4 regions of the Actinomadura luteofluorescens genome follow, and region 1 is predicted to be linked to each of the others. Evidence: riboswitches for the same ligand, from Rfam matches in the RefSeq annotation. Region 1 holds a riboswitch; each other region holds the start of a gene.
The links. Region 1 has a riboswitch for cyclic di-AMP ahead of BJY14_RS07465 (CHAP domain-containing protein). Riboswitches for the same ligand answer to the same signal wherever they lie in the genome.
Positions count from the first base shown of each region.

Region 2: it holds a riboswitch for cyclic di-AMP, as region 1 does, so the genes downstream of both, BJY14_RS28180 (NlpC/P60 family protein) here and BJY14_RS07465 (CHAP domain-containing protein) in region 1, are expected to answer to the same signal.
Region 3: it holds a riboswitch for cyclic di-AMP, as region 1 does, so the genes downstream of both, BJY14_RS47340 (C40 family peptidase) here and BJY14_RS07465 (CHAP domain-containing protein) in region 1, are expected to answer to the same signal.
Region 4: it holds a riboswitch for cyclic di-AMP, as region 1 does, so the genes downstream of both, BJY14_RS17040 (NlpC/P60 family protein) here and BJY14_RS07465 (CHAP domain-containing protein) in region 1, are expected to answer to the same signal.

Region 1 is NZ_JACCBA010000001.1:1,661,653-1,669,237, forward strand. Features, by position in the region: gene BJY14_RS07450 (DEDD exonuclease domain-containing protein) at 1-1,209, opposite strand, end outside; gene BJY14_RS07455 (NYN domain-containing protein) at 1,372-2,778, shown strand; gene BJY14_RS46425 (C40 family peptidase) at 3,055-3,999, shown strand; cyclic di-AMP (ydaO/yuaA leader) riboswitch at 4,498-4,695, shown strand; cyclic di-AMP (ydaO/yuaA leader) riboswitch at 4,846-4,985, shown strand; gene BJY14_RS07465 (CHAP domain-containing protein) at 4,995-5,843, shown strand; gene BJY14_RS07470 (hypothetical protein) at 5,883-7,148, shown strand; gene BJY14_RS07475 (M48 family metallopeptidase) at 7,145-7,585, shown strand, end outside.
Region 2 is NZ_JACCBA010000001.1:6,054,488-6,062,072, forward strand. Features, by position in the region: gene BJY14_RS28165 (polyprenyl synthetase family protein) at 1-796, shown strand, start outside; gene shc (squalene--hopene cyclase) at 829-2,694, shown strand; gene hpnH (adenosyl-hopene transferase HpnH) at 2,756-3,760, shown strand; gene BJY14_RS28180 (NlpC/P60 family protein) at 3,830-4,567, opposite strand; cyclic di-AMP (ydaO/yuaA leader) riboswitch at 4,577-4,717, opposite strand; gene BJY14_RS28185 (MFS transporter) at 4,946-6,421, shown strand; gene BJY14_RS28190 (cobalamin-independent methionine synthase II family protein) at 6,487-7,524, opposite strand.
Region 3 is NZ_JACCBA010000001.1:5,262,048-5,269,632, reverse strand. Features, by position in the region: gene BJY14_RS24470 (ATP-dependent Clp protease ATP-binding subunit) at 1-2,061, opposite strand, end outside; gene BJY14_RS24465 (histone-like nucleoid-structuring protein Lsr2) at 2,454-2,777, opposite strand; gene BJY14_RS45555 (RDD family protein) at 3,756-4,388, opposite strand; gene BJY14_RS24455 (RDD family protein) at 4,396-5,196, opposite strand; gene BJY14_RS24450 (amino-acid N-acetyltransferase) at 5,202-5,723, opposite strand; cyclic di-AMP (ydaO/yuaA leader) riboswitch at 5,882-6,088, shown strand; gene BJY14_RS47340 (C40 family peptidase) at 6,146-7,087, shown strand; gene BJY14_RS24440 (transcriptional regulator) at 7,483-7,585, opposite strand, start outside.
Region 4 is NZ_JACCBA010000001.1:3,698,770-3,706,354, forward strand. Features, by position in the region: gene BJY14_RS17020 (sensor histidine kinase) at 1-104, shown strand, start outside; gene BJY14_RS17025 (response regulator) at 101-739, shown strand; gene BJY14_RS17030 (DUF305 domain-containing protein) at 795-1,421, opposite strand; gene BJY14_RS17035 (DUF6153 family protein) at 1,498-1,983, opposite strand; gene BJY14_RS17040 (NlpC/P60 family protein) at 2,082-3,134, opposite strand; cyclic di-AMP (ydaO/yuaA leader) riboswitch at 3,138-3,283, opposite strand; gene BJY14_RS45250 (M56 family metallopeptidase) at 3,389-4,333, opposite strand; gene BJY14_RS17050 (BlaI/MecI/CopY family transcriptional regulator) at 4,330-4,707, opposite strand; gene BJY14_RS17055 (MMPL family transporter) at 4,712-6,904, opposite strand; gene BJY14_RS17060 (sensor histidine kinase) at 7,070-7,585, shown strand, end outside.

The DNA.
Region 1 (7,585 bases):
GCCGAGGTCGGCGAGCGCGCACGAGCGCGCCTTGCCGCGCTCGATCAGCCGGAGCGTCAGCCGCTGCGTGCACTGCCGCAGCGGGACGGCCTCGTGCAGCGCGGCGCGGGCCTCCTCGGCCTGCCGCCGCGAGGAGATCGGCCCGAGGTAGCGGGCGCCGTCGGCGCGGCACTCCCGCACGATGGACAGCCGCGGGAAGGGCTCCACGGTCAGCTTCAGCCAGATGGCCCGCTCGGGCCACTTGGAGCGGCGGTTGTAGCGCGGCTTGTGCTCGGCGATCAGCCGGAGCTCGCGGACCTCGGCCTCCAGCCCCGTGGCGCACACGATGGTGCGGACGTTCTCGGCGAGGCCGACCATCTCCCGGACGCGCCAGCGCGTCTCCGAGCCGGTGAAGTAGCTGCGCACGCGCGAGCGCAGGTCGCCGCTCTTGCCCACGTAGAGCACCTCGCCGGCGTGGTCCTCGAACAGGTAGACGCCGGGGGTGGAGGGGACGTCGTCGGCGAGGTGCCGCTTGCGGCGCTGCTCGGGGGTGGGCGCCTTGGCGAAGCCGCGCATCTCCTCAAGCGAGGTGACGCCGAACGAGCCGAGCCGCTCGATCAGGCCGTGCAGCACCTCCACGGTGGCGCGGGCGTCGGCGAGGGCCCGGTGCGTCGGCTCGTTGGACGTCCGGAAGAAGCGGGCCAGCGTGCCGAGCTTGCAGTTGGGAACCTCGTCGCGCGACAGCACGCGCCGCGCCAGGTCGACGGTGTCGACGACCGCGAACGCGGGCCAGGCGTAGCCGTTGGCGGCGCACGCGGCCTTGAGGAAGCCGATGTCGAACGAGGCGTTGTGCGCGACGAGGACGCAGCCGCGCGCGAACTCCAGGAACGCCGGCAGCACCGACTCGATCCGCGGCGCGGCCGTCACCATCGCCGTGGTGATGCCGGTGAGCGCGGTGATGAACGGCGGGACCGGACCGCCCGGGTCGACCAGCGTGCCGAGTTCGCCGAGTTCCTCTCCGCCGCGCACCTTCACCGCGCCGATCTCGGTGATGGCCGAGTCGGCCGCCGAGCCGCCGGTGGTCTCCAGGTCGACCACCACGAAGGTGACGTCGCGGAGCGGAGTGCCGAGGTCGTCCAGGGTGCCCTGGACGCCGTGCCCCTGAACGCCGTCCCCCGGGGCTCCGCGCCCCTGGACCCCGCGCCCTTGGACACCGTGCGCAGCCGTCATGTGCGCGACCGTAGAGGACCCCACCGACAGAACTTCGGGCCGCTAGGGTTGGGGGGCGCCGGGACGTCCCGCCGGGCGGGGGCCGCGAGGACGGGCGGGAGGCATCCCGCCGAGGGCCGGGCGCGATCCGTCCGATCGCACGTCCGCCCTGGTTAGGGCGGGTTGCGCTCGGGAACACACAGCCCACCGGCGGCGCAGCCCGGAAGGAGCGGGGTCATCGACAGCGGTCCCGGAGCGACCCCCGGCGACGGGGCGCCCGCGCAGAAGCCGACCCGCCCGCTGCCCGAGGCGGTGCGGCAGGGCGTGGTGGAGGTCGCCGCCGAGCTGATCGGGTCGCTGCCCCCGGACGAGGTCCCCGTGCCGCTGCGCCGGTTCGCCCGGTTCGAGCGCCGCAAGCGCGCCAGGCTCGCGGGCCAGCACATCGCGGCGGTGCTGGAGAAGGACGGGGAGTTCCGGCGCCGGGTCGCCGTGCCGCTGCGGGAGGCACAGGCCGACCTGGTGGAGGCGGTCGAGGACGGGAACGTCCCGCCCGCGGCCGACCCGGTGCGCGTCGCGGTGCTGGCCTACCTGCTGCGCCCGGAGGGCTGGACCGCGCTGGTGGAGTCGGCGCGCGAGGAGCTGGCGCGCTCGGCGACCGCCTCGGAGGAGCAGGAGGCCGAGCGCCGCGTCGCCGCGCTGAAGGCCGAGCTGGCCGCGACCCGCGACGCCCGCGGCGCCGAGCTGGCCAAGCTGCGCGCCGAGTTGCGCGAGACCAAGACCGAGGTCTCGGAGCTGCGCCGCAAGCTGCACGACGCGCGCACCCGGTACCGGGCCGCGGAGGAGCACGCCCACGCGGTCGCGGCGGAGGCCGATCGCGAGCTCGCCGCCGCGCGCGAGTCGACCGCCGCGTCGGAGAAGGAGCTGCGCAGGTTGCGCGCCCGGGCCGCACGGGCGGAGGAGGCGGCGGAGGCCGCCAAGCGGGCCGCGCGCGAGGGGCGCAACGTCGACGACGTGCGGCTGCGGATGCTGCTGGACGCGCTCGTCGACGCGGCGCAGGGCGTCCGCCGGGAGCTGGCCCTGCCCTCCACCATCGGCCGCCCCGCCGACGCGGTCGGCGGGCTGGAGCCGGACCGGCTGGCGCACCGCGCGCTGCCCGGCCGGGCGCTGTCCGACAGCGATCCGCAGCTGCTGGACCGGCTGCTGACGCTTCCGCAGGTTCACCTGGTGGTGGACGGCTACAACGTCACGAAGACCGGGTACGGGGAGCTGCCGCTCGCCGACCAGCGCAGCCGGCTGCTGTCGGGGCTCGGCGGGCTGGCCGCGCAGACACGCGCCGAGGTGACGTGCGTGTTCGACGGCGCGGAGCTGGAGGCGCCGGTCGCCATCGCGGCGCCGCGCGGGGTGCGGGTGCTGTTCAGTCGCCCGGGCCAGACGGCGGACGAGCTGATCGGCGAGCTCGTGCGGGCCGAGCCGCCGGGCCGGTCGGTGGTCGTGGTGTCGTCGGACCGGGAGGTCGCCGACGCCGCGCGGCGCGCCAGCGCGCGCCCGTGCCCGTCCTCTCTGCTGCTGCGGAGGCTGGGCCGTTCCTAAGGCTCCCATAAGGCTCCGATAAGGCAAGCCTCGCCGTACGTGATCATGGCGTCACTAAAAGTGGACAATATCCATAGATGTCAATCAAAGAGTGATGAATCGGTTGTGACGGCTGTTGCCCCTCGCTAGTGTCGTCCGCTGACGTCGTGGACGAGAGGGGCGAAACTGACCGTGGCCAATGATCACATCGGGGCACCGGCGCAGCGGCCTGGCCGCAGGGCAGGCTCTGCGGGCAGAGGCGTCTCCCGTCGCCTGGCGGCCGTCGCCGGCCTGACCGTGACGGTCTCCCTGACCTGCTCCCCGGTGGTGGCGCACGCCGAGCCCAAGCCGACCCGGGCGCAGGCCCAGAAGACGCTCGACAAGCTCAACGAGAAGATGGACCAGAAGGTCGAGCAGTTCAACCAGAACCGCGAGAAGCTCAAGGTCGCCAAGAAGAAGTTCGACTCGGCGACCAAGGCGAGCAAGCAGGAGCAGGCCAGCTTCGAGGAGCAGCGGTCCAAGATCGCTACGATGGCGGCCACCGCCTACAAGAACGGTGACTCGACCGACGTCACCGGCTTCGTGGGCAGCAACGACCCGCAGTCGATCCTCGACCAGGCGGCCGTCTTCTCGCACCTGTCGCAGGAGCGCAGCTCCCAGCTCACCCAGTTCCTCGCGACCGCCCAGCGGCTCCGCCGGGAGCAGGCTCAGGCGAAGTCCGCCTACGACGAGGTGAAGTCGAAGCAGGACGAGCTGAAGAAGCAGAAGCAGGAACTCGACAAGCAGGTGCAGAAGCAGAAGTCGCTCGTGCGCCGGCTCGGCGGGGGCACGACCAAGACCCCGGGCGGTGGCGGCAACACCGGCGGCACCTACAACGGCCCGGCGAGCGGGCCGGCGCGCTCGGCGCTCGACTTCGCCTACGCGCAGCTCGGCAAGCCCTACTCCTACGGCGCCGAGGGGCCGAGCTCCTACGACTGCTCCGGCCTGACCATGAAGTCCTGGGCCGCCGCGGGCGTCGGCATCACCCGCACCACCAACTCGCAGTACGCCGCGACCAAGCGGGTGGCCAAGGAGAACCTGCAGCCGGGCGACCTGGTGTTCTTCAGCAACCTCGGCCACGTCGGCCTCTACGTGGGCGGCGGCAAGATGATCCACGCCCCGCACACCGGCGACGTCGTCAGGATCGCCGACATCACCTCCGGCTACTACCTGAGCAACTACTACGGCGCCGGACGCCCCTGACACACGGCCCTGACGGTCCCCCTCGGGCGGGCTTGACGGACCCTCGTCGACAACGGACCAGGCTTGACCTGGTCCGTTGTTGATTTTGGGGGGGTTTGCCTTCTTTTGGGGTTTTGGTACGTTGTCACCACTCACGGCGCCCTCCAGACGCCGTGGCCCCGCGGCGCCCACCAGGCGCCCCGGCCCCACGCGGCGCATCCAGCACCCGCGTGACGGCGGCGCGAGCCACGCGCCGCTCCCCCCAGGGCGGCACGCCCCACGTGCCGTCCCGCGGCGCCCGAAGGCGCCGCACGGTCTCGAAGCAGACCAGGCCGACCCCGTCCACCGGGCGCACGCCCGCAGCGTGCATGGCGCTGAGCGCGCAGCCGCGGTGGCGTACACGGGGCAGGCCCCGGGCGGTCCCCGGAGACGGGACGCCGTCCGCCCACAACATCAGGCGCCGCTCGTTCGCACGCGGGAGACAGGTCCCGCGCCGGGCCCCATCTCGCCCCCAGGATCGCAGCGGCAGCGCCGAATCCGCCTCAGCGCGGAGCCGGGGACCCACACCGCCGGAGTCCGGAGAACCTCTCCGGACGGGCATTCCGGCACCCGGGGTGAATCGGCGCGTCTCTCCCGGCAGTCCGGTGAGAGCCGCCGTAGGGCCACTTCCACGCCCGAACCCGTCAGCTAACCCGGTAGGCGTCTGGAAGACAAGGAGTGAATCCCGCAGCGTTACCTGGGGCGTGGCCGCCACGCGGTCACGCCCCCACCCCCCTTTACTCCGCGGGCGCCATCGCCCGCCGAGATTCCCATCCGAACCGGCGTGCCCGCTCTCGGGCGCGTCACCGCCGAGTCCGCGGACCGCCGTGCCCCTGTGCGCGGCCCGTCGCGGAACCGGGGACCCACTGCGTCCTTTCGGGGTGAATCGGCCTGCCTTCGCGGGCCGTAGGGCGGCTTCCACGCCCGAACCCGTCAGCTAACCCGGTAGGCGGCATGGAAGTCGAGGAGATCCCCCCGTGCCACGCGCGCACTGCAAGAAGACCCCCGGCAGGCACCGCAAGCCGAACTCCCTGTCCCTCGCATGGCGGACGACCGGCGGCGTCGTCGTCGGCGCCGCCGTGCTCGGCACCGCCGCGGCCACCGCGAACGCGTCGGTCCTGCCGTTCGGTTCCACCCCGGTGAGCTCCGCCGCCGCCGACCTGGCCCCCGGCCTGACGGCGCGCGGCGCCCCGTCCGGGCGCACGTCCGGGCGCACGTCCGGGCCCGCGTCCGGGAAGGCGCCCAAACCCACCGCCTCGAAGGCCCCGGCCGCCAAGAGGGACGCCCGTCCCGAGCAGCCGCGGGCGAAGACCTCCGAGAAGGCCGCCGCGAAGTCGCGGCCCACCGCCGCGCAGGCCATCAGGCTCGCCCGCTCGCAGGTGGGCATCGAGGAGGACGGCGGCGGCGAGACCAAGTTCCAGGAGTGGTATATGACCACGTCCCGCGCGCGGGAGACGCTCGCGCGCGACGGCGGCTCCCTCGACGGCTACGGCGACGCGAACTGGTGCGACATGTTCGTCTCCTGGGTGGGCGAGCAGATCGGCTTCAGCGAGCAGGTCGGCAGCGATGCCTGGACCGTCGCCCACGCCCGCTGGTTCCAGGAGCACGGCCGCTGGGGCACCGAGCCGAGGCCCGGCGCGATCGTCTTCTTCGCCTGGGACGGCGGCGAGTCCGTCGACGACATCGAGCACGTCGGCATGGTGGTCGAGAAGGTCGACGACGGCACGATCGAGACCGTCGAGGGCAACGCCGACAACGCCGTCCGTGTGAAGGAACGTTCCACAGACGTCGTCGTCGGCTACGGCTACCCGGACTACCGGTCGTGACGGCGCCCACCGCCCCGCGTCCTGCATAGGATCGCGCCCATGGAGGAAGGCCCCGGGCAGGACGCCCCCGTGACGCGGCGCAGGGTCCTCGCCCTCGGCGCGGGCGGGGCCGCCGTCCTCCTCGCCGGGGGCGCCGGCCTGGCCGGCTCGCGCTCCGGCGGCGGGGCGCCGGGCTCCGGAGCCCCCACCTCCCCGGCCGCCGGGACGTTCAGCCCGGACACGGCCGCCGCCGTGCTCGCCAACCGCGCCCGCGCCGTCCGCGACGGCGACCGCATGGCGTTCCTCGCCACGGTGGGCAGCGCCCCCGCCGCCTTCCAGGACGCCCAGTCCCGCGTGTACGGGAACCTCCGGAAGCTTCCCCTGGAAGGCTGGCGGGAGCGCCTCGTCGACACCGAGGCCATGGACGGCGCGACCGCCGTCGTCCGCGTCGAGGTGCGCTACCGGCTGCGCGGCTTCGACCGGGGCGACGTGGCCCGCACCCGCTACCTCACGCTGGCCCCCCGGGCCGGGACGTGGACGATCGTCGGCGACGGGACGTCCCGCGGCCTCGCCGACGACACCGACATCTGGGACTGCGGCCCCCTGGCGGTGGTCAGGGGGCGCTCCGGCCTCGTCATCGGCGACGGCGCCGGCCTCGGCGGCATCGCCGAACGGCTGGACGCCGCCGTCCCGGTCGTCACGTCCGTGGTCGGCAAGGCGTGGGCGCAGCGGGTCGTCGCGCTCGTCCCCGCCGACGCGACCCTCGCCTCCGCGCTCGCCGGCCCCGGGCAGAGCCTCGGCCAGATCGCCGCGCTCGCCACCGTGGCGCCCGCCGCCGGGGCCGGCCACGGCGAGGACCGCGTCATCGTCTCCCCCGGCACCTTCGGCCGCCTCAACGAGCTCGGCCGCGACGTCGTGCTCACCCACGAGCTGACCCACGTCGCCACCGGCGGCGCCCGCGACCGGCGCACCCCGCTGTGGCTGATCGAGGGCTTCGCGGACTACGTCGGCTACCGGCGCGTCAAGATCAGCACCCGGACGGCGGCGGGCGAGCTGCACCGCGAGGTCTCCGCCGGGCGCGCGCCGTCCGCGCTCCCCGCCGCCGACGCCTTCGCCGGCGGCTCCCCCCGCCTCTCCCAGGCCTACCAGGAGGCCTGGCTCGCCTGCCGGATGGTCGCCGACCGGTACGGTGAGGCGGCGCTGGTGCGGCTCTACCGGGCCGCCGGGCGCGCCCCGGAGGCCGCGGCGCTGCGCGACGTGCTCGGCCTCACCCGGGAGCGCTTCACCGCACTGTGGCGCGACTACGTGAAGGAGGAGCTCGCATGAGCGAGGCGGAGACCGACGAGGGACGGGCCGAGGGCGCCGCCGCCCGGACGCCCGGCGCCGCCCCCGCGCGGCGGCCCCGGATCGCCGCCGCCGTCAGCGCCGCCGTGCTCTTCGCCGGGGTCGCGACCGTCCTCGCGAAGACCACGCCGTGGAACCCGCTGCCCGGGCACGTCCCCGGCGGCCGCGTGACACCCGATCCCGCGCTGGACTTCACCCCCGCCGAGATCGCCCGCTCCCGCGCGTTCGACTCGGCCGTCAACCCGCCCGCCTACACCGGGCTCCTCGTCGGCCTCGCCCTGATCCTGGTCCTGGGCCTCACGCCGCTGGGCGCCCGGTTCCTCGGCTGGGCCACCGCGAAGACCCGCCGCCGGCCGCTTCGGATCATCCTCGGGACCATGGCCCTGACCACGCTGCTGCGCGTCGCGGGGCTCCCGTTC
Region 2 (7,585 bases), 4.4 Mb from region 1:
GACGGCGCTGCCCGGCGCCGTCGCCGTCGAGTTCGTGCACGCGTTCTCGCTGCTGCACGACGACATCATGGACGGCGACCGGACCCGCCGGCACCGTCCCGCCGCGTGGACGGTGTTCGGCCCGTCCGCCGCCATCCTCGGCGGCGACGCGCTGATGGCGCTGGCGGAGAACCTGCTCCTGGAGCGGCGGACGCGCGGCGCCCACTGGGCTGCGCGCGCGCTGACCGCCGCCACGCAGCGGCTCATCACGGGCCAGGCGCTCGACATCGGGTTCGAGCAGCGCGACGACGTGGCCCTCGACGAGTGCCTGGCGATGGCGGCGGACAAGACGGGCGCGCTGCTCGCCTGCGCCTGCTCGATCGGGGCGATGCTGGCCGAGGGCCCCACCCGCCTCGTCGCCGGCCTCACCGGGTTCGGCGCCGAGACGGGCCTGGCGTTCCAGCTCGTCGACGACCTGCTCGGCATCTGGGGCAGCCCGGACACGACCGGCAAGCCCGTCCTGGCCGACCTGCGGGCGCGCAAGAAGTCGCTGCCGGTCGTGTACGCGCTGAACGCCGGGCGTCCCGAGTCGCGGCGGCTCGCCGCCCTGTACGCCGACCCCGGGCCGCCGTCCGAGGACGCTCTGCGGGAGATGGCCCGGCTCGTCGAGGCGGCGGGCGCGCGCGACTGGGCCGCCGCCGAGGCCGCCCGCCGCGTCGCCGCCGCCGGGCGCCACCTCGACGACTCGGGCATGGACGGTTCCGTGGCCGCCGAGTTCCGCGACATCGCGCTGTTCGTCACCTCCCGGGACCACTGACCCCGCCGCGTCGGGGAGAAGGGAAGCGCCGCATGACCACCACCGACGTGTCCGGGCTCACGGACGCGGCCGCCGCCGCGGTCGAGGCCGCCCGCGACCACCTGCTCGGCCTGCAGTCGCCCGAGGGCTGGTGGAAGGGCGAGCTGGAGACCAACGTCACCATGGACGCCGAGGACCTGCTGCTCCGCCAGTTCCTCGGCATCCGCTCCGACGCCGACACCAAGGACGCGGCGCGCTGGATCCGCTCGCGGCAGCGCGACGACGGCACGTGGGCCAACTTCCACGGCGGCCCGGCCGACCTGTCCACGACGATCGAGGCGTACGTCGCGCTGCGGTTCGCCGGCGACCCGGTGGACGCCGGGCACATGCGCAGGGCCGCCGCGTACGTGCGGGAGGCGGGCGGGATCGAGGGCAGCCGCGTCTTCACCCGCGTCTGGCTGGCGCTGTTCGGGCAGTGGTCCTGGGACGACCTGCCGGTCATGCCGCCCGAGCTGGTGCTCCTGCCGAGCCGCGTCCCGCTGAACGTCTACGACTGGGCGTGCTGGGCGCGGCAGACGATCGTCCCGCTGACGATCCTCGGGTCGCTGCGCCCCGTCCGGGCGCTGCCGTTCGACCTGCCCGAACTGCGCCGCGGCGTCATGCCGGCCCGGGACGCCCGGGGCTGGGGGGCCGCGTTCAACGCCCTCGACCGGGTCCTGCACGTGTACGAGAAGCGGCCGGTGCGCCCGCTGCGCCGGGCGGCGCTGCGCCGGGCGGCCGACTGGATCATCGCCAGGCAGGAGGCCGACGGCTGCTGGGGCGGGATCCAGCCGCCGTGGGTGTACTCGCTGATGGCGCTGCACGAACTCGGCTACGGCCTCGACCATCCGGTCATCAGGCGGGGCCTGGACGGGCTCGAACGCTTCACGATCCGCGACGGGAGGGGACGTCGCCTCGAGGCGTGCCAGTCGCCCGTCTGGGACACGGTGCTCGCCATGAACGCGCTCGCCGACGCGGGCGTGGCCGCCGACCACCCCGCCCTGCTGCGGGCCGCCGAGTGGGTAGCCGGTGAGGAGGTCCGCGGTCCGGGGGACTGGGCGGTGAAGCGGCCGGACGTCCCGCCGGGCGGCTGGGCGTTCGAGTTCGACAACGACGTCTACCCCGACACCGACGACACCGCCGAGGCGATCCTCGCGCTGCGCAGGGTCGCCTTACCGGAGGCTGAGGAGCCGATCAGGCGGGCCGTCCGCTGGCTGGAGGGGATGGCGTCGCGCGACGGCGGCTTCGGCGCCTTCGACGCCGACAACACCCGCGAGCTGTGCACGAAGCTGCCCTTCTGCGACTTCGGCGCCGTCATCGACCCGCCGTCCGCCGACGTCACCGCCCATGTCGTCGAGGCGCTGTCGAAGGAGGGCCTCGCGGAGTCGGCCGTGGTCAGGCGTGCCGTCGTGTGGCTGCTCAGGGCGCAGGAGGCGGACGGCTCGTGGTTCGGGCGCTGGGGCGCGAACCACGTCTACGGGACGGGCGGCGTGGTGCCCGCGCTGGTCGCGGCCGGGGTCGGCCCCGGCAAGCCCGCGATCCGGCGCGCCGTCGTCTGGCTGGAGGACCACCAGAACCCGGACGGCGGCTGGGGCGAGGACCTGCGCTCCTACGACGACCCCGCGTGGATCGGGCGTGGGGAGTCCACCCCGTCGCAGACGGCCTGGGCGCTGCTGGCGCTGCTGGCCGCGGGCGAGCGCACCCCGGCCGTGGAGGCGGGCGTGCGGTGGCTCGTCGAGCACCAGCGCCCGGACGGCACCTGGGACGAGGACCTGTTCACCGGCACCGGCTTCCCCGGCGACTTCTACATCAACTACCACCTGTACCGGCTGGTCTTCCCCGTGAGCGCCCTCGGCCGCTACCTGGACGGTGCGGCGTGAGGCGGGCGCGCGGTCCGGTGAAGGCCACCGGGTCCACCCTGCACAAGGAGGTCCGGACACCATGAGCATGCCGCTCCGCCAGAGCCTTCGCATCGGGGGCTACATCCTGCGCAACAAGCTGCGCGGCCGGGAGAAGTTCCCGCTCATCGTCGAGCTGGAACCCCTGTTCGCCTGCAACCTCGCCTGCGCCGGCTGCGGGAAGATCCAGCACCCGCACGACGTGCTGAAGAAACGCATGCCGGTCGAGCAGGCCCTCGCCGCCATCGAGGAGTGCGGGGCGCCGATGGTCTCCATCGCGGGCGGCGAGCCGCTCATGCACCCGCAAATCGACGAGCTGGTGAAGGAGCTCGTCCGGCGCAAGAAGTTCGTCTTCCTGTGCACGAACGCCTTGCTCATCCCCAAGAAGCTCGACAAGTTCACGCCGTCGCCGTACTTCGCCTGGGCGGTGCACATCGACGGCCTGCGGGAACGCCACGACGAGTCCGTCTGCAAGGAGGGAGTGTTCGACGAGGCCGTCGCGGCCGTCAAGGAATGCAAGCGGCGCGGGTTCCGCGTCACGACCAACACGACGATCTTCAATACGGACACGCCGCAGACCGTCATCGACGTCATGAACTACCTCAACGACGACCTCCGGGTCGACGAGATGATGATCTCGCCCGGCTACGCCTACGACAAGGCGCCCGACCAGGACCACTTCCTCGGCGTCCAGGAGACGCGGGAGCTGTTCCGCAAGGCGTTCGGGGACGGCAACCGCAAGCGGTGGCGCTTCAACCACTCGCCCCTGTTCCTGGACTTCCTGGAAGGCAAGGTCGACTTCCCCTGCACGGCCTGGGCGATCCCGTCCTACTCGCTCTTCGGCTGGCAGCGTCCCTGCTACCTGATGTCGGACGGCTACGCGCAGACCTACCAGGAACTCCTGGACGAGACCGACTGGGACTCCTACGGACGGGGACGCGATTCCCGCTGCGCCAACTGCATGGCCCACTGCGGCTACGAACCCACGGCCGTCTTCTCGACCCTCGGTTCCCTGAAGGAGTCCCTGCGGGCCGTCCGCTCGGTCTGACCTGTCCCGCTCCTCGGCCCGTTCCGCCCGGCACCGGCGTTGAGCCGATGCCGGGCATCTCCTGCCGGCCTACTTGAGGGACGTCGGCCGGTACGCCTTGTACTCGTCGTCCGAGGACAGCCCGTAGTCGAGCGTCCGGTGGTCGGTTCCGTACCGGCCGCGCTGCTCGTAGGCCCAGTACGACGAGTGCTCCTTGTCGGCCCACTTCTCGAAGATGACGACGTGCCGCGTGGTGTTGCTGCCGAGGGCGTCCATGACGAGGTCGCCCTTCTTCAGCTCGGACATCTCGATGCGTTCGGTGTACCGGGACGAGGTGAGGCCGACGGTGTTCGTCCCGGGCTCGGGCAGGCCGAGCGCCATGGACACGAAGCCCGAGCAGTCGGTGCGGTAGCCGTTGTGCGTGCTCGTCTGGCTGTAGGGGACCCGCTCGTCGGAGTGCGGATGCCAGGTCTCGGCCCGCTTGATGACCTTGGACCGCTCGTCCGACACGGGCTCGGCGGCCAGCTTCTTGGTCTTGGTCTTGGTCTTCGTGGACGGCTCGGCCTTCGCCGGTGCCTTGAACTCCTTCAGGACCTCGGCCTGGGCCCTGACCTGCTCCTGCGGTGCCGCCCTCCGCGGCGCGGCCTGCTGCCCCGCGGTCCGCTGCTGCGGCACGGTCTGGACGGCGGCGACGTTCTCGGTGGACGCGTGCTGCAAGGTCGTCGGCACTGCCGCCGTCACGCCGAAGACGGCGAGACCTGTCAGCGTGACCGTGGCCCAGGGGCCGGGCCGGAGGACGCGCGACCGCTTGCTCTGCTTGCCTTTCAAGGGGGGCTCCTTGCTTCCATGTGCCGCCTACCGGGTTAGCTGACGGGTTCGGACGTGGAAGTCGCCCTACGGCCCGAGAACAGGCCGATTCACCCCAGTGCGGGTTGGGTCCCCGGCTCCGCGCCACGGCGGACTCGGCGGGTGCCGCTGGAAGACAGCGGCTCTGACGATGTGGGGCCCGATCGATGAGGGGTCTCGGGCCTTGGCGCACGGGGATGGCACCCCGCCCCACCGGAGTGGGACAAAACGCCTGGCAGACGCCTTGAAGGGGCAAAGCTACTGAAACCTCCCAGGGAGGGCAAGGTCACCTCTAGACGGAGGAGAAGCCTCCAGTTATTATCCGGAGGAGAATCCTTCATTTATTGGGAGGTGGGTTCCATGACCGCCATCACGGCGCGGACCGCGTCCGGCCCGTCCGCGGGCACCCCGAACCGGCGCTGGGCGGCGCTGGTCGTCATCGCCGTCGCGCAGCTGATGATCGCGCTCGACGCCACGATCGTGAACATCGCGCTGCCGACGGCCCAGCACGCGCTCGGCTTCGGCGACGCCGACCGGCAGTGGGTGATCACCGCCTACACCCTCTCCTTCGCCGGGCTGCTCCTGCTCGGCGGCCGGATCGCCGACCTGGTCGGGCGGCGCCGCAGCTTCCTGGCCGGGCTGGCCGGATTCGCGATCGCCTCGATGATCGCCGGGGCCGCCCCGGGCTTCGGGGTCCTCGTGGCCGGGCGCGCCCTGCAGGGGGCGTTCGCCGCGCTCCTCGCCCCGACCGCCCTGTCCCTGCTGGCGGTGACCTTCACCGAACCCAAGGAGCGCGCGAAGGCGTTCGGCGTGTACGGCGCCGTGGCCAGCAGCGGCGCGGCGGTCGGCCTGCTGCTCGGCGGCGCGCTCACCCAGTACGCCGACTGGCGCTGGTGCCTCTACGTCAACGTCGCGATCGCCGCGGCCGCGTCGGTGGCGGGACGGATCGTCCTTCCGGCGCCGCCCGGCTTCCCCGGGTCGCGCCTCGACTGGATCTCCGCCGTCCTCGTCACCGGCGGCCTGGCCGCCGTCGTGTACGGCGCGGGCCAGGCCGCCCCGCACGGCTGGGACGCGTGGCGGACCACCGCGCCGCTCGCGGCCGGCGTCCTGGCGCTCGCCCTGTTCGTCGTGCGCCAGGCCCGGCACGGCGCGCCGCTGCTGCCGCTGCGGATCCTCGCCGACCGCAACCGGGCGGGCGCCTACCTCGCGGTGGCCACCGCGGTCGTCGGCGCCTTCGGGGTCTTCCTCACGCTGACCTACTACCTCCAGGTGGTCGCGCACTTCTCGCCGATGCGCACCGGGCTGGCGTTCCTGCCGATGGCCGTCGCGAACTCCGCGAGCGGCTACCTTGTCGGCGCCCTGCTCATCAGGCGGGTGCCCGCCCGGCTGCTGATCGCCGGGGGCCTGCTCACCGCCGCGGCCGGGCTGGCCGTCCTGACCCGGCTCGGCGCGGGCAGCGGCTACGCCACCGCCGTCGTCCCGGTCGAGGTCCTGCTCGGACTCGGCATGGGCGCCGCGTTCCCGCCCGCGTTCTCGCTGGCGACCGCGGGCGTCTCCCCGCGCGAGGCCGGCGTCGCCGCCGCCGTCGTCAACGCCGCGTCCCAGATGGGCGGCTCCATCGGGACCGCCGTCGTCAACACCGTCGCGATCGGCGCGACGGCGGGCTACCTGCGCGAGCACGGCCCGGGCGCCCCGCGGGTGAGCGCCCTCGTGCACGGCTACACCGCCGGTGCGACCGTCTCGGCACTGGCCCTGACCACCGTCGCCGTCGTGGTGATGCTCCTCATCCGCACCCCGCCGCCGTCGGACGCCCCCACCGAGCGCGCTTCCCGATGACCGCCGCGACTTCCCCTGAACGCACCTCCGCGAGGGCGCTCAGGGGAAGCAGGGCTCCAGCGCGGTCAGACGCCCAGTTCGGCGGCGGCCAGGGCCGTGCCCTCCACGCGGGCGGCTATCTTCGCGAAGGCCGTGTCGCGGGACGTGGAGGTGTCGTCGGCGAACGGGGAGAAGCCGCAGTCGTCGCAGGTGCCGAGGCGGTCGACGGGCAGGTGGCGGGCGGCGGCGAGGACGCGGTCGCGGATCTGCTCGGGCGTCTCGACGCGGGGGTCGATGGGGTCGACGACGCCGACGAAGACGCGGGCGTCCGCGGGCAGGTGGGCGGCGACGATGGCCAGGATCCGGTCGGGGTCGGGTTCGCTGGCCAGCTGGAGGTAGAAGGCGCCGGCCTTGAGCTCGAAGAGCTTGGGCAGCAGCTCCGCGTAGTCGACGTCGAGGCTGTGGGTGGAGTCGAGGTCGCCGCCCGGGCACACGTGCACGCCGATCCGGGCGCGCTCGTCGGAGGAGAAGCGTTCCAGGACCCGGTTGTTGAGCGCGATGAAGGCGTCCAGTACGCCCCCGCTGGGGTCGAGCTTGAGCGACAGCCGCCCCTCGGTGAAGTCGAGCTGCACCACGTGGGCGCCCGCGTCCAGGCAGGAGCGGATGTCGGCCTCGGCCTCGTCGACCAGGTCGTCGAGGAACATCTCGCGCGGGTAGCCGTCGATGCCGTCGGCCGGGTACAGCAGGCTCAGCGCCGACGGCGCGATCACGGCCTGCTTGACCGGCGCGGTCGCGTGGCGCTGGGCGGCCCGCAGGTAGTCCACGGCGTGGCCGGTGTAGCGGAACGGGCCCGCCGTCAGCCGCGGCAGCTGCCGCTGGTGCCCGTCGGCGAACGGGATCACCGCGCCGTCGGGGGCCAGGTCGGCCAGGCCCGCGATCGGGTAGGTGGCGAAGCTCGGCTTGGACTGCTCACCGTCGGTCACAACCGGTGAGCCGAGCTCCTCCAGCCGGCGGAGGGTCTCGCGCACGGCGCGCTCCTGGGCGGCGGCCAGCTCGGACGGCGCGGCGGTGAGGAGTTCCTGGGGACGCGGGATGCTGCCGATGGGCTCTGTGGGAAGGGGCATACCACGAATCTACGCTACTCAAAGTAGCGACAGAAGTGCTCATCGTGACCAGAGGTGGCCG
Region 3 (7,585 bases), 3.6 Mb from region 1:
GTACGAGCCCTGCTCGTCGTTCTGCCGCGCGAACCCCATCGACACGCCCTTGGAGATGTCCTTGGACCCAAGGTTGGTCGTCATGATGATCACGGTGTTCTTGAAGTCCACCACCCGGCCCTGGGCATCGGTCAGCCGACCGTCCTCCAGGATCTGCAGCAGCGAGTTGAAGATGTCCTGGTGGGCCTTCTCGATCTCATCGAACAGCACCACCGAGAACGGCTTGCGCCGCACCTTCTCGGTCAGCTGACCGCCCTCCTCATACCCGACATAGCCGGGCGGAGATCCGAACAGCCGCGACACCGTGTGCTTCTCCATGAACTCCGACATGTCCAGCTGGATCAGCGCGTCCTCGTCCCCGAACAAGAACTCCGCCAGCGTCTTGGACAACTCGGTCTTCCCCACCCCGGACGGGCCGGCGAAGATGAACGAACCACCCGGACGCTTGGGGTCCTTGAGCCCCGCCCGGGTCCGCCGGATCGACTGCGACAGCGCCTTGATCGCGTCCTCCTGACCGATCACGCGCTTGTGGAGCTCGTCCTCCATCCGCAGCAGCCGCGTCGACTCCTCCTCGGTCAGCTTGAACACCGGGATCCCGGTCGCGGTGGCCAGCACCTCGGCGATCAGCTCATCGGTGACCTCGGCGACCACGTCCATGTCACCGGCCTTCCACTCCTTCTCCCGCTGCGCCTTCTGCCCCAGCAGCTGCTTCTCCGAATCCCGCAGCGCCGCGGCCTTCTCGAAGTCCTGCGCGTCGATCGCCGACTCCTTGTCACGACGCACATCGGCGATCTTCTCGTCGTACTCGCGCAGGTCCGGCGGCGCGGTCATCCGACGGATCCGCATCCGCGACCCCGCCTCATCGATCAGATCGATCGCCTTGTCGGGCAGGAACCGGTCCGAGATGTAGCGGTCGGCCAGCTGCGCCGCCGCGACCAGCGCACCATCGGTGATCGACACCCGGTGATGCGCCTCGTAACGGTCCCGCAGCCCCTTGAGGATCTCGATCGTGTGCGACAGCGACGGCTCGGCCACCTGGATCGGCTGGAACCGCCGCTCCAGCGCCGCGTCCTTCTCCAGATGCTTGCGGTACTCATCCAGCGTCGTCGCACCGATCGTCTGCAACTCACCCCGCGCCAGCATCGGCTTCAGGATCGAGGCGGCGTCGATCGCGCCCTCCGCGGCGCCCGCACCCACCAGCGTGTGCAGCTCATCGATGAACAAGATGATGTCGCCGCGGGTCCGGATCTCCTTGAGGACCTTCTTCAAACGCTCCTCGAAATCACCCCGATACCGCGAACCCGCGACCAGCGCACCCAGGTCCAGGGTGTAGAGCTGCTTGTCCTTGAGCGTCTCGGGCACCTCACCCTTGACGATCTTCTGCGCCAGACCCTCCACCACCGCGGTCTTACCCACACCCGGCTCACCCACCAGCACCGGATTGTTCTTGGTACGCCGCGACAGCACCTGCATGACCCGCTCGATCTCCTTGTCCCGGCCGATCACCGGGTCGAGCTTGCCCTCACGCGCCGCCTGCGTCAGATTCCGACCGAACTGATCCAGCACCAGCGACGTCGACGGAGCCGCCTCCGACGGACCACCAGAAGCCGCCGGCTCCTTCCCCTGGTACCCGTGCAGCAACTGAATCACCTGCTGACGCACCCGGTTCAGATCCGCACCCAACTTCACCAGCACCTGAGCCGCGACACCCTCACCCTCACGGATCAACCCCAGCAGGATGTGCTCGGTACCGATGTAGTTGTGACCCAGCTGCAACGCCTCACGCAGCGACAGCTCCAAAACCTTCTTCGCCCGCGGAGTGAACGGAATATGCCCCGAAGGAGCCTGCTGCCCCTGACCGATGATCTCCTCGACCTGCTGACGCACAGCCTCAAGACTGATCCCCAGACTCTCCAGAGCCTTGGCGGCAACCCCCTCACCCTCGTGGATCAGACCCAGGAGGATGTGCTCGGTACCGATGTAGTTGTGGTTGAGCATCCTGGCCTCTTCCTGAGCCAGAACAACAACCCGCCGCGCGCGGTCGGTGAACCTCTCGAACATCTCGTCGCTCCTCACAGAGCGGTTGGCCAGAGTCCGGAACGTCCGGAACTGTCCTTCCGCATGCTAGCCCGCCCCGAGGAGGCCGCCCGGTGCACTCCCACCAGGAGACGTTCCCCAGCTATGCGCTGTTCAGTCTCATCCAACTACCGCATCGGTGCGTCATGTTCCCGCTACGCCCCAAGCGAACGAGGGGCTTTCCGCAGGTCGGTCAGGGCGCGGGCCGAGAGTGCCGAATGAGGGTGGAGTTTCCACCCGCGCGCCCTGTGTACCTCACGCCGGACACGCCGAACCGCGCAGGCGCTACGCCACAAGCGAACGGTGATCGACTCGCGGCGTGAACGGCGAACGGCCCGCCCCGCGAACGGAGACGGGCCGCGGGCGGTCCGGGCGGATCAGTTGGCCGCCTCGTACTGCTCGATCACGTGAGCCGGGATGCGGCCGCGCTCATTGACCTTGATGCCGTTGTTCTTGGCCCAGGCGCGGATCTCGGCGCTGCGCTCGCGGCTGGACGCACCGCGCTGCCGACGGCGGCGGTTGACCGTGCCCGCCTTACGGGACTTCTCGACGAACGGCTGCAGCGATTCCCGCAGCTTCGTCGCGTTGGCGCCACTGAGGTCGATCTCGTAGGAGGCGCCGTCGATCGAGAACGCTACGGTCTCGTCCGCCTCGCCACCGTCGAGGTCGTCGACGAGAAGCACTTGAACCTTCTGTGCCATGGGGACAGACCTTTCAGCTTGAGCAAACTCCAATCGAGTGCCAAAGATATACCTAGAACTTCGCAGATGACAATTCCAGCATCCGCGTGAACCGGCACTCGCGCGAAGTCGCCTTCCGGCTCGTGACCGGCTGTAATCGGCCTCACCGTTTCGGGTGCGCACGACCCTCGGGCGGCGCCTGGATCCGGCCCGGCGTCCATGAATTTCCAAGCGCCGGCGTGGCGCCCGGGTTTTCAGGCGTGACCGGCGTCACGGCGTAGCGTGCTGACCTGCACTGGTGCACGCGCATTGGTCCGGGTTTGCAGGCGTCACCGGGGAGCGCGGCGATTAACCTCCCGTATCGCCACTAACCGCGCCCGCGTCGTAATACGCGGCCGACCCCGGCGCTCGATCAACGCCCGGACCGGGGGATGTGGACGAATAACGGCGGGCGCCCCGGCCGCGAAATCTGTTGCCGGGGGCGGACGCGAGAAGTCCGCGCCCTGCTCAGGACGTGGATGCGCCCGCCCCGAGCGCCGCCACGCGAAATCGGGAGATTTGGACACATTCCAACCGCGCACTCCAGTTCTTCGGCACGGCGCCCGACCCCGGAGGGCCGTCGACCTCCGGCTGCGCTCCCGCCACCGGCATGCCGCACGAAAGGTCCGTTCCAAGTGCGGGAGCGTGCCATCCGGAGTAAGTCCACGGCGGTCAACAAGCGAGTCCGTTCCGGTCACAGCAACAGCTTCGGAGGGAACTGTCAAAGCGGAGGGGACGTCCGGGACGAGACACATCCCACCGGTTTCAGGACCGTAACCGGAACGAGCGGGCATATGCCGCCGGCACCTCGGACGTCCGGAAACAGCGGCCATCTCGACGAAAACATGTATGGCACATGCGAGTGGACCTGGGCACGCGCCCGGCCGCGCACGCGAGTGCGCGGTATCGGACGGGTGTTATCGGACCCCGCGAGCACCTCCCGGTGCGGCGGAGAGGGCCTCAGAAGGCCGAGGATTCGGGCCGCGGGCGTTTTACCACGAGCGTCCCGGCGAGCCTGTCATGAACGGCCTGGCGGCGAACGCCCTCGAACATGGCCCCGGCGTTCACGACCCAGAAGATGCTCGCGAGCAGACCGAGAACGGGAATCGGACGCAGCCCGATCGGCACCGAATAGACGGCGGCCCGCAGAACGCAGTGCAGAACGTCCGGCCGCGTGGACGCGTCCACGACCTCAGCCTCCTCAGGGGCCGGGGCCTTCGCGGGCTCAGGAGCCGCCACGGGCACGAACCCCGGCACCGACACGGGGAAGGCCGACTCGTTGCCGAGCCCGGCGTTCTCGCCCGCTCCGCCCGCTCCCCCAGCCCCCCGTGGCGCCGCTTCAGGCGCCTCCTGAGGCGTCGCCGCGACCACCTCGATGCCCGCGACGCGCTTGCCCAGCGTCCGGCCCCAGAGGGCGAGCTGGATCGCCTCGTACAGAAGCATGCATCCGGCCACGGCGGACGGAGCCATGACGTCCGCCGTGTGCCCGGGTACCAGTTCGCGGACGACGAGGACGACGGGGACGCCGACGACGAGCGTGTCCACGACGCGCGCCAGGAGCCTCTGCCCCGGCTCGGCGAGCGATGCCGCCATCGTGGCCTTAGCCCGGGTACTCGGAGTACTCGGACTCGTCATATCCGACCCGCTCGTCAATGACGAGCGTGCCGGCGAAGCGATCGTGCAGCGACTGATGCAGAGGCTGGTCCCAGATCGCCCACAGGTAGGCCATCAGCGCGCCCGCCCAGACCAGCACCATCCCGTACGCGGCGTAGTCCCACACCATCACCGCCAAGACGAGGAAGAAGAAAACGCCGAGCTGGTAACCGACGTGGGTGATGCCGGCACGCCAGACAGCCTGGGTCGTGGTGATGGGGGTGCCCGCAGGCCGCGCCTGAACGACGCCCAGGCCCAGAACGCGCTTCCCCAGCGTCCGGCCCCACATCGACAGCTGCACGGCCTCATAGATGAACGGCAGCACGGACAGGACGCAGAAGAGGGTGAAGATGATGGGCCAGTTCCAGACGCCGCCCTCGTCCTCCGTCTTGCTGCCGGGCTTGCCCAGACCGAACGCGCCGATCGTCACCGGCAGGACGAGAGCGAACCCGAAGACCGCGACGAGCGCGTTGTCGACGATTCGTGCGCCCGCCCTGCGGTGGATCGGCGCCAGGGCCAAGTCACCGCCGTCGTCGTAGGAGTTGTTGTAGTCGTCGTAGGCGGGCTGCTGGTCCCACTGCTGCTGTTGCGGCTGCCATTGCTGCTGGGGCTGCTGGTCCCACTGCTGCTGGGACGACTGCTGCTGTGGTTGCTGCCACTGAGAACCTTGGTACGGAGGCGGCGGGCCGTAGGAACCCTGCCCCTGCTGGGGCTGGTAAGGCCGCCCGCGGTGGGGGGAATCGGGCATTTGAGTCAGTCCTCCAGGCGAAGCAACATCCGGGTGTTGCCCAACGTATTCGGCTTGACCCGGTCGAGGTCCAAGAACTCTGCCACGCCTTCGTCGTAGGAGCGGAGAAGTTCCTCGTACACCTCTGGCGCCACCGGAGTCCCAAGGATCTGCTCGAAGCCGTGGCGGGCGAAGAACTCCACCTCGAAGGTAAGGCAGAACACCCTTCGCACGCCGAGTTCACGCGCGTTCTCCAGGAGGCGGGTCACGATCCGGTGCCCGATCCCCCGTCCCCCGCATCCCTTGTCCACCGCGACCGAACGGACCTCCGCGAGGTCCTCCCACATGACGTGCAGGGCACCGCAGCCGATGACCGGCCCGGGCGTCCCGTGCTGGATGTCCTCGGCGACCCAGAACTCCTGGACGTCCTCGTACAGCTTGACCGTCGTCTTCTTGAGCAGGCGTCGCCCCGACCCGGCGTACAGGTCGACGAGCCTGCGGATCTCCTGGACGTCGGCGGTACGGGCACGCCGGATCACGACTTCCACAAACAGGCGAGATTATCGAACGCCGCGACCCGCCAGGCGGCGCCCTCCTCGTTCTCTCGTTCACCGCGCCGCGCGACCTGCGAATTCGCATGTTCTGGTTGGCATCCAATGCGGGGTCCGTTAGTGTCCATCGCTGACGTCGGCCCACCGCAGGACGGGGGCCGATTCCGCCGAGTCCCACGGGTCGCAACCAGCTGCCCGAGGAGCCGGGGACCCACTTTCGGAGCGTTTCGGGGGTTCGCCCTGAGCGACGACCGTGAGGGGTGAATCCGCAGTCGCGGGCGATCGGTTCGCCCGCGGACGCGGACGGGCTGCTCCGGCCCCAACCCGTCAGCTAACCCGGTAGGCGGCTGAGGAGAGGAGTATTCGTGAAGCGATCGCGGCATGCTTCCCTTTCACGCTTCCGTGGGCGTGCGGCCTTCGTGGTCGGCGCGCTCGCCGTCGTTTCGGCCGCTCCGCACGCGATCGCCCCGCAGGCGATCGCCGTCGCGCACGCCGACCCCGAGCCCTCCGCCAAGGAGCTGAGGACCAAGGCGCTCAAGCTCGCCGACCAGCTGGAGCAGCTCACCGAGCAGTACAACGGGCTGAAGGTCAGGCTCGCGCAGTCGCAGCGCGCCGCCAAGGTCGCCACGGAGAACGCCAAGCGCCAGGAGAAGACGCTGGAGGCGCTCCGCCAGAAGGTCGGATCCCTCGCGGCGACGAGCTACATGCAGGGCGGCTCCGACCCCGCGGTCTCGTTCGTCGCCTCCCAGGACCCGCAGTCCATCCTCGACCAGGCGGCGACCCTCCACTACTTCGCCAAGCAGGACAGCACCCAGGTGCTCGGGCTGATGCAGGCCATGCAGTCCGCCCAGCGGGCCCGCAAGTCGGCCGAGACCCGCGCCAAGCAGGTCAAGGACCTGAAGACGCAACTCGACTCGCAGCGCACGAAGATCACCGATGCCTACGAGAAGATCCGCGGCAAGCTCGTCGACAAGGACCCCACCCAGCTGGCCAAGCTCCCCGTCATCGGCACGGGCAAGGCCGCGCAGGCGCTCCGGTACGCGATGAGCAAGATCGGCCGCCCGTACGTGTGGGGCGCCGCCGGTCCGACCACGTTCGACTGCTCCGGCCTCACGATGTGGGCCTACAAGCAGGTCGGCATCAACCTGCCGCACTACACCGGCAGCCAGTGGAACGCCGGAACGCACGTGTCGCGCAGCGACCTGCAGCCGGGCGATCTCGTCTTCTTCTACTCCGACCTGCACCACATGGGGATCTACGTCGGCGGCGGCAAGATGCTGCACGCCCCGCACACCGGGGACGTCGTGAAGATCGCCTCCATGGACGGACGCCCCTTCGCCGGCGGCGTCCGGGTCGCCTAGGCACTGCGTCGCCGCGCCTGACGCGCGCTCTATCAAGCCGGTCGTCGGCGGTCTCGGAGGCGGACAGCGCCGCCCTGGGCTGCTGGAATGCGCCGGTCTGCCCGCGGGGCGGCCGGCGGACGCGTCATGCTGACCGATCTCGCCGTTCCATCCGTCACGCTGAGATGAGCTGACCCGGGCCCGCCGGACGAGGCCGTCATGGGGCAAAGATCACCGGAAAACGGGCGGGCCGGGTGGGCCTGTCAGGCCCGAACGCCGTCCGCGGCGACGCCTTCTGCAGGGACCTACCTGCCAGGGCGCGGGCGCCGCCGCTGCGGGGTCGGACGGAATTCGGATGAGCCGCCGTTTCTCCGGATGACGCTCGCCGTCCCCTGGCGAGCGTCGGGGGTGCATCGCTAGATGAGCTGCCTCCGGGCCGCCCACACCACGGCCTCGATAGGGGTGTTGACCTCCAGCCGGTCGCAGATCGTCCGCAGCCGGCGCCGCAAGGTCCGAGCG
Region 4 (7,585 bases), 2.0 Mb from region 1:
GCGCCCGCGCGCTGGGCGGCGCGCTCACCGTCGAGTCGGCCCCGCGGGAGGGGACGGCCGTGGTGGCGACGCTGCCGCTGCCCGGCGCCGAGGAGCGGCGATGAGCGGGCCGATCCGCATCCTGCTGGTGGACGACCATCCCGTGGTGCGCTCCGGGATCCGCGCCATGCTCGCCGACCAGCCCGGCTTCGCGCTGGTCGGCGAGGCGGCGACGGGACGGGAGGGGGTCGAGGAGGCGCGCCGCCTGTCCCCCGACGTCGTGCTGATGGACCTGCAGCTCGGCGCCGGGATGCACGGCAGCGAGGCCACCCGCCAGATCACCGCCGCCGGGGCGGGCGCGCCGCGCGTCCTCGTGCTGACCACGTTCGACACCGACTCCGACATCCTCGCCGCCATCGAGGCCGGCGCCACCGGCTACCTGCTCAAGGACGCGCCCCCGGACAGGCTGTTCACCGCGATCCGGTCGGCCGCCGCCGGAGACAGCGCGCTCGCGCCGAGCGTCGCCTCGCGCCTGCTCGGCCGGATGCGCTCGCCCACCGCGACGCTGACCGCCCGCGAGCTGGAGGTGCTGAGGCTGGTCGCCGAGGGGCTCTCGAACCGGGGGATCAGCAGGCGGCTGTTCCTGAGCGAGACCACGATCAAGACCCATCTGGTGCACATCTACGCCAAGCTCGGCGTCGACTCCCGCACGGCCGCCGTAGCCGCCGCCACCCGGCGCGGCCTGATCCGCCCACCCTGACCCGGTGCCGACCAGGCGGGCGGGGCCGGAGCCCCGCCCGCCTGGGGCCGGACTGCTACTGCTTCAGCAGGGTCCGCATCTTGGCGATCTCGGCGGTCTGGGAAGAGATGATCTTTCCGGCCAGCTGCCTGGCCGGCGGGAACCGCCCGGCGGACTCCTCGGTCCTGGCCATCGCCACGGCGCCCTCGTGATGCTCGATCATCATCTCCAGGAACGCCTTGTCGAACGCCCTGCCCTTGGCGGCCTCCAGCTCCTTCATGTCCTTCTCGCTCATCATGCCGTCCATGCCGTCCATGCCGCCGTGGTGCATGCCGCCCATCCCGGACGTGCCGGGCGAGGGGACCGGGGAGCCCCAGCTCCTCAGCCACGCGCTGAGCTGCTGGATCTCCGGCTCCTGCGCCTTCTTGATGTCGGCGGCCAGGGCCTTCACCTGCGCCGACGAGGCGCGGGTGGCGGCGAGGCCGGCCATCTCGACCGCCTGCCGGTGATGCGGGATCATCATCTGCGCGAACATGACGTCCTGGCCGTTGTGCGGTCCGGCCTGCGCGCCGCCCGGCGACGCCGAGTGGCCGGGCATGGAGTGCGAGGGCGCCGGGTGCCCCGTCGAACCCTCGTCGTTCCCGCACGCCGCCAGCGCGATCGCCAGGGCGGGGACGGTGAGGAGCGCGAACGCTCGCTTCATGGTGGTAGGCCTTCCGTGCCGAGTGCTGTGATCAGGGGTCGGCGGCGGCGTCCGATCCCGGGCGCCGCTGGACCTCCTACAGCCTCAGCACGCTCAACCCGTGCAGGGACGGTCTCGGCGGCGGGCGTCCGACCAGCAGGATCCGCACCCGCGCCGGCCTCGACACGGCCCTTGGCGGCGACCTTCGCAGGCGCAGGGCCAGGAGGGCCAGGGCGAGCGCGAACAGGGTCAGCATGGCCAGGCAGACCTGGCCGCCGGGATGGTCAGGGTGGCGGTCGGAGTGATGGTCGCCGGACCGGTCGCCCTGGGGCGGGCGGTGCCCCGTCACCGCTTCGGTGACGGGGACCGCGTGCCCGGCGGCCATGGACGTCAGCGGGACGCCGTTCATCCCGGCCGGGCTCGATGTGGCCTGGAAGCCGTGCATCGCCAGCAGGCCGAGAAGCACGAGCAGGCCGGACGCCAGAGAGAGGACGTCCCGGCGCACAGATCGCCTCAGCCGTCCCACCCGCCGTTCCGCGTTCGCGCCGCCCCGCCCGGGGAGGCCGCCGACGTGCATGCTCATCCCGGGAACCAGGGTAGCGAAGCGTGACCGGCGGTCACCGGCGGGTCACCGGAACACGCGACCCCGGAACACGCGACCCCGGAACACGCGACACCGGGTCAGGCGACACGGACTCCACCGGCGAACGGGCGGCCGGCGATCGGGGCGATCTTGACGACGTCGCCGGTCTGCGGCGCGTGGACCATGTTGCCGTTGCCGATGTACATGCCCATGTGGTGCAGGTCGCTGTGGAAGAACACCAGGTCGCCGGGCTTGAGCTGGCTCATGCTCACGTGGGTGCCGGCGTTGTACTGGCTTCCGGTGTAGTGGCCGAGGGTGATGCCGACCTGCGCGTAGGCGTACAGGGTCAGGCCGGAGCAGTCGAAGCCCTTGATGTTGGCGCCCTGCGCGGTGCCGTAGCTCGGGCCGGACGCGTTGCCGCCGCCCCAGGAGTAGGGCACGCCCTGCTGGGCCAGGGCGGCCCGGACGGCCGTCATCGCCTTGGCCGAGGCCCCGCCGGAGTTGATGTTGGGGATGGAGCCGGGCCGCGAGCCGGCGGTGTTGAAGGTGCCGAGCTGCTTCTCGACCTTCTTGAGCTTGACCTGGAGTTCCCGGCGCTTCTTCTTCGCCTCGCCGGTGAGCGCGCGCACCTGGGCGGCGCGCTGCTCGGCGGCCTTGCGGGACCGGTCGGCGCCCTGCATCACCTGGAGCATCTGCGTGATGCGGGTGTCGTTCTGCTTGGCGAAGTAGTTGAGGGTGGCCGACTGGTCCAGGACGGCCTGCGGGTCGGAGGCCGAGGCGAAGCCGATGGCCGGGTCCGCGGGGCCGTTCTTGTAGCTGTCCGCGGCGATCTTCGCCATGCGCTCGCGCGCCTCGTCCAGGGCCTTCTGCTGCCGCAGGGCGCTGCTCCTGGCCGTCTTCGCGGCGTGCTCGGCCTGCTTGAGGCGCTCGCGCAGCCCGTTGTACTGCTCGCTGAGCTTCTCGGCCTCGTCGGCGAGCTTCTCCTGCTGCGCGGTCAGTTGCTTGCGCGTCGGCTTGGGCTCGGCGTGGGCGGGCGCGGGGGCGAGAAGCCCGGCGGACAGCGCGAAGGCGGCCGTCCACGCCGTGACGTTCCGGCCGGTGCGGATCCTGCGGCGGGCTGTCGTTCGGGGGCCGGCAGCTCGTCGCTGCATGCGGTGTCCTCTCCTGTAACGCCTACCGGGTCAGCTGACGGGTTCGGGCCGGAGTCGCCCTTCCGTCCGCGCGGGACGGATTCACCCCTGAAGATCGGGTCCCCGGTTCCCCGGACGGAGCCGTCCGCGGGATTCGGCGCGGTCGCCGGCCGTCCCCGGCGGGGACGTCGGACCGTGACCTCCTACGGAGCGTAGGAGGTTTACGGTCGGTTCGCCACCGAAGCGGAGCATTTCCCCAAAAGCCACATACCGTCTCAGCAGGTGGCGGCCAGCTCGGCGATCGCCGCGGCCCCGGCCAGAAGCGGCGCGACGACCGCCGCCACCACGAAGAGGCCGGCCGCGAGCCGGACGGCACGGCGCGGCCTCGGCGGAGCGGCGCCCTCCAGCCGCAGCACCCGCTCCCTCAGCGCACCGGCGGCGGGCGCGCCCGCCGCCCCGAGCGCCCCCGCGCCGGTCGGCGCCGCCGAGAGCCGGCACAGGGCGCCGACCAGCGGTTTCCTGCCGTGGACGCGGACCGCGGCGTCGTCCGCGGCCATCTCCAGCAGCAGCGGCAGCCGCGCCTTCGCGCGCCGGACGGTCGGCAGCCACGGCAGCATGGCGTGGACCAGGTCCAGGGCCAGCAGGAGCACATGGTGGCGCTGGCGCAGGTGCGCCCGCTCGTGCGCCAGGACGGCGCCGAGCTCCTCGGCGCTGAGCGCCCGCTGCGCCCCGGTGCTGACCACGATCGCGCGGTGCCGGGACGGCAGCGAGTACGCCACCGGCACGGGATGGTCGAGGACGAGGACGTCCGGATGGCGCCGGTCCTCGCCGGCGACCAGCCGCAGCATCTCCCGGTGCCGGCGGCGGTGGCGCACGGCCCGGCCGAGCCTCGGCAGGCCGCGGGCGAGGACGGCGGCGCACGCGGCGGCGAGGAGGGCGGTCGCGACCGCCGCGGCGACGGTGGCGAGACGGCCGTGATGGGGCAGGCAGTCGCGCAGCCGCGACAGGAACCCGTGGCCCGGGCCCGGCGGCGCGAGCAGCGCCGCCGCCGCGCTCCCCGCCGCCGCGATGGTCGTCCCGGCGAGGGCGGCCGCCCAGCAGGCGATCGCCGTCCCCGGGCCGACGGCCGAGCGCCGGAGCAGATCCAGGGCGGGACCCGCCGCGCATCCCAGCAGGACCACCGAACCGGCCAGGCAGGCCACCAGGAGGATCACGGTCACGCGTCCTCGCCGGCGGTACGCCGTCGCAGGGCGTCCAGGAGGTGCCGGGCGTCCTCCGGCGGGACGCTCTCGGCGAACCTCGCGAGGATGGCGCCGTGGTCCGCGGCCTCGCTCAGGGCGTCCATCATCAGCTCGACCGCGTACTCCTCCTGCGGCCGCGTCGGGCTGTAGCGGAAGGCCGTGCCGTCCTGCGTGCGGCGGACGAGCCCCTTCTGCGCCAGGCGTTCCGCCACGGTCTGCACGGTGTTGTAGGCCAGCGCCTTGTCCGCGTTCTCGTTCAACTCGGCCAGCAGTTCACGGATCCGCAGCGGGTGGGGCGCCGCCCAGAGCACGTCCATGATGGAGCGTTCGAGCGCCCCTCCGAGTGCGGACACGCGGTCACCTCCGTCCCGCCCCCATTGTGCCGGACGTCTCCTGAGCACCCGCCTCCAACAAGGGGGTCTCTCCAGCGTGGACGGGCCTGCGGCGCCCGGGCATCCACCAGTTGGCCCCGCCGCACAGCTCCATCACCGCGGGGACGAGGATCATCCGGACGATGGTGGCGTCCACGAGCACGGCGACGGCCATGCCGAGGCCGATCTGCTTGACCGACACGTCGGGGCCGAGCAGCGACGTCCCGAAGACGGCGATCATGATGGCGGCCGCGGCCGTGATGACCTTGGCGGTGCGCGCCAGCCCGCGGGTGACGGCCGTCCGGGTGTCGCCGGTGCGCTCGTACTCCTCCCGGACCCGCGAGATCAGGAAGACCTCGTAGTCCATGGACAGGCCGAACAGGAGCGGGAACATCATCATCGGCACCCAGGTCGTGATCGGCATGGCGGTCGGGAACCCGAAGGCCTCGCCCAGCCACCCCCACTGGACGACCGCGACCAGCACGCCGTAGGCGGCGCCGATCGACAGCAGGTTCATCACCGCGGCCTGCACCGCGATCGTGACCGACCGGACCAGCGCGACCAGCAGCACGAGGGACAGGGCGACGACGACCCCGATCATCAGGGGCAGGCGGGAGCCGACCTCCTCGGCGATGTCGATCGCGCCGGCGTTCGGGCCGCCCACCTGGATCCCGCCGCCGCCCGGCGCCCCGGGCAGGACGTCGTCGCGCAGCCGGTGCACCAGGTCGGCGGTGGCCTCGTCCTGGGCGCCGGTCGCGGGGAAGGCCATGAACGTGGCCGCCCGGCCGTCGGCGCTGATCCGGGGCGGCGTGACGGAGGCGATGCCCTCGGTCCGGCGGACCGCCTCGACGACGGGACGCAGATCGGCGTCCGCGGACCCGATCCGCGCGGCGAAGATCAGGGGCGCGCCGTAGCCGGGCCCGAAGCCCTCGGAGAGGATCGCGTAGGAGGTGTGGCTGCTCCGGTCGTGCGGCTGGACGCTGGCGTCGGGCAGGCTCAGCCGCATCGACAGGACGGGGGCGGCGAGCACCAGCAGGCCCGTCCCGGCCAGGACCGCGGCGGCCAGCGGCCTGCGCTGCACCACGCCGGCCCAGCGCTCGGCGGGGGGACGGTGCTCGCGGGTGCGCGGGCGGGACGCGCGGCGCGGCAGCCGCAGCGAGTCGATCCGGCGGCCGGTGAAGCCGAGGAGCGCCGGCAGCAGGGTCACCGCGGCCGTCATCGTGACCAGCACCGTCACCGACGCGGCGATGGCCACACCGGTCATCAGCCGCTGCCCCATGACCACCAGGCCGAGCAGCGCGATCACCACGGTGGTGCCGGCGAACAGCACGGCGTGCCCGGCGGTGGAGATGGCCTTGGCCGTGGCGCCCTCGGGGTCGTCTCCGTCCTGGAGGGCCTCCCTGTAGCGGGTCACGATGAACAGTGCGTAGTCGATGCCGATGCCGAGCCCGACCAGCGCGGCGACGAGCACCGTGAAGTCCGGCGCCGGGACGAGGTGCCCCACCAGCCTGATCAGGGCGATGCCGCCGAGGATCGCCGTCAGCGCCGTCGCGATCGGCAGGCCCATCGCGACCAGCGATCCGAAGGAGATGAACAGGATCACCGCCGCGGTCAGCAGGCCCACGCCCTCGGCCGGGCCCTGCTGGGGCGTCTCGGCCTTCTCCGCCCGCTCGCCGCCCAGGCCCAGCGTCACGCCGTCGCCGGAGGCGTCCTTGACCGCGTCCACCAGGGGTCTGACGTCGGACTTCTTGGCCTCCGCGTCGGTCAGCGGGATGGTCGTCCTGGCGATGCGGCGATCGCGCGTCACCAGGTTCCCGTCCTGGTAGGGCGAGGTCACCGGCCCGGTGACCGGTGAGGCGTCCAGCTCGGCGACGACCTTCTCGATCCGCCGCCGCGCGGCGGGGTCGTCGATCCCCTTCGCCGCCTTGATCGCGAGGGTCAGGGTGTCGCCCCGGCGCTCGGGGAAGTGCTTCTGGATCAGCTCCTGTGCCTTGGCGGAACCGGAGTCCCCGCCGGAGAAGTCGTTGTCGGTTGGGGCGCCGTAGCCGAAGCCGGCGAACGCCACGGCGATCACGCCGACGAGCCAGGCCAGGAGGACGAGGCGGCGGCGCCGGTGGCAGAAGCGGGCCAGCGCCGCGAGTGCGCCGTCCGGTCCAGGGTGTGCGGATTGCTCGCTCATGGCGGCGATCGTCGCGCCGGCGGGGCGCCCGCCGCGTCTGACGGGGGACGGCCGCGCCTACGCGTTCGGGCGTACGCGGCACCGTGGCCCGCTCCACCTGGCGGAGGAGCAGGTCACGCGCCTGAGCGCAGGAGCGTCCCCGCACCACGACAGTAGGATTCCGGCATGGAACGCCGTACAGGGACGTTCTCCCTGCGAGCGGTGACGCATGACGTCCTGCTCGCGCTCTTCGTCACCGTGATGCAGGTCCAGGGGACGGTCGCCCGTGTCGCCGCAGAAGGGGCGACGCGGCCGCTCGCCGACCTGGGAGAACTCGGCTACGCGCTGCTGGTGGTGAGCGGCCTCGCCCTGCTCGCCCGCCGCCGGTGGCCGGTGGCGGTGTTCGCCGTCGCCGCGCTCGCCAGCCTGGCGTACTACGGTGCCGGCTTCCCTGACGGCCCCGGCTGGCTCGCGCTCTTCGTCTCCCTCTACACCCTCGCGGCCTACGGCGACGGGCGCCGGTCGCTGGTGATCGCCGGTTCGGGGATCACCGTGCTGGCCGCCGTATGGCTGTACACGGCCGCCGACATCGAACCGCGCGCCGCCATCGGCTGGGTGTTCTTCCGCATCGGCGCGTCGGTCATGAGCGCGGCCCTCGGCGAGTCCGTCCGGTCCCGCCGGGTCATCGCGGCCGAGGCCGAG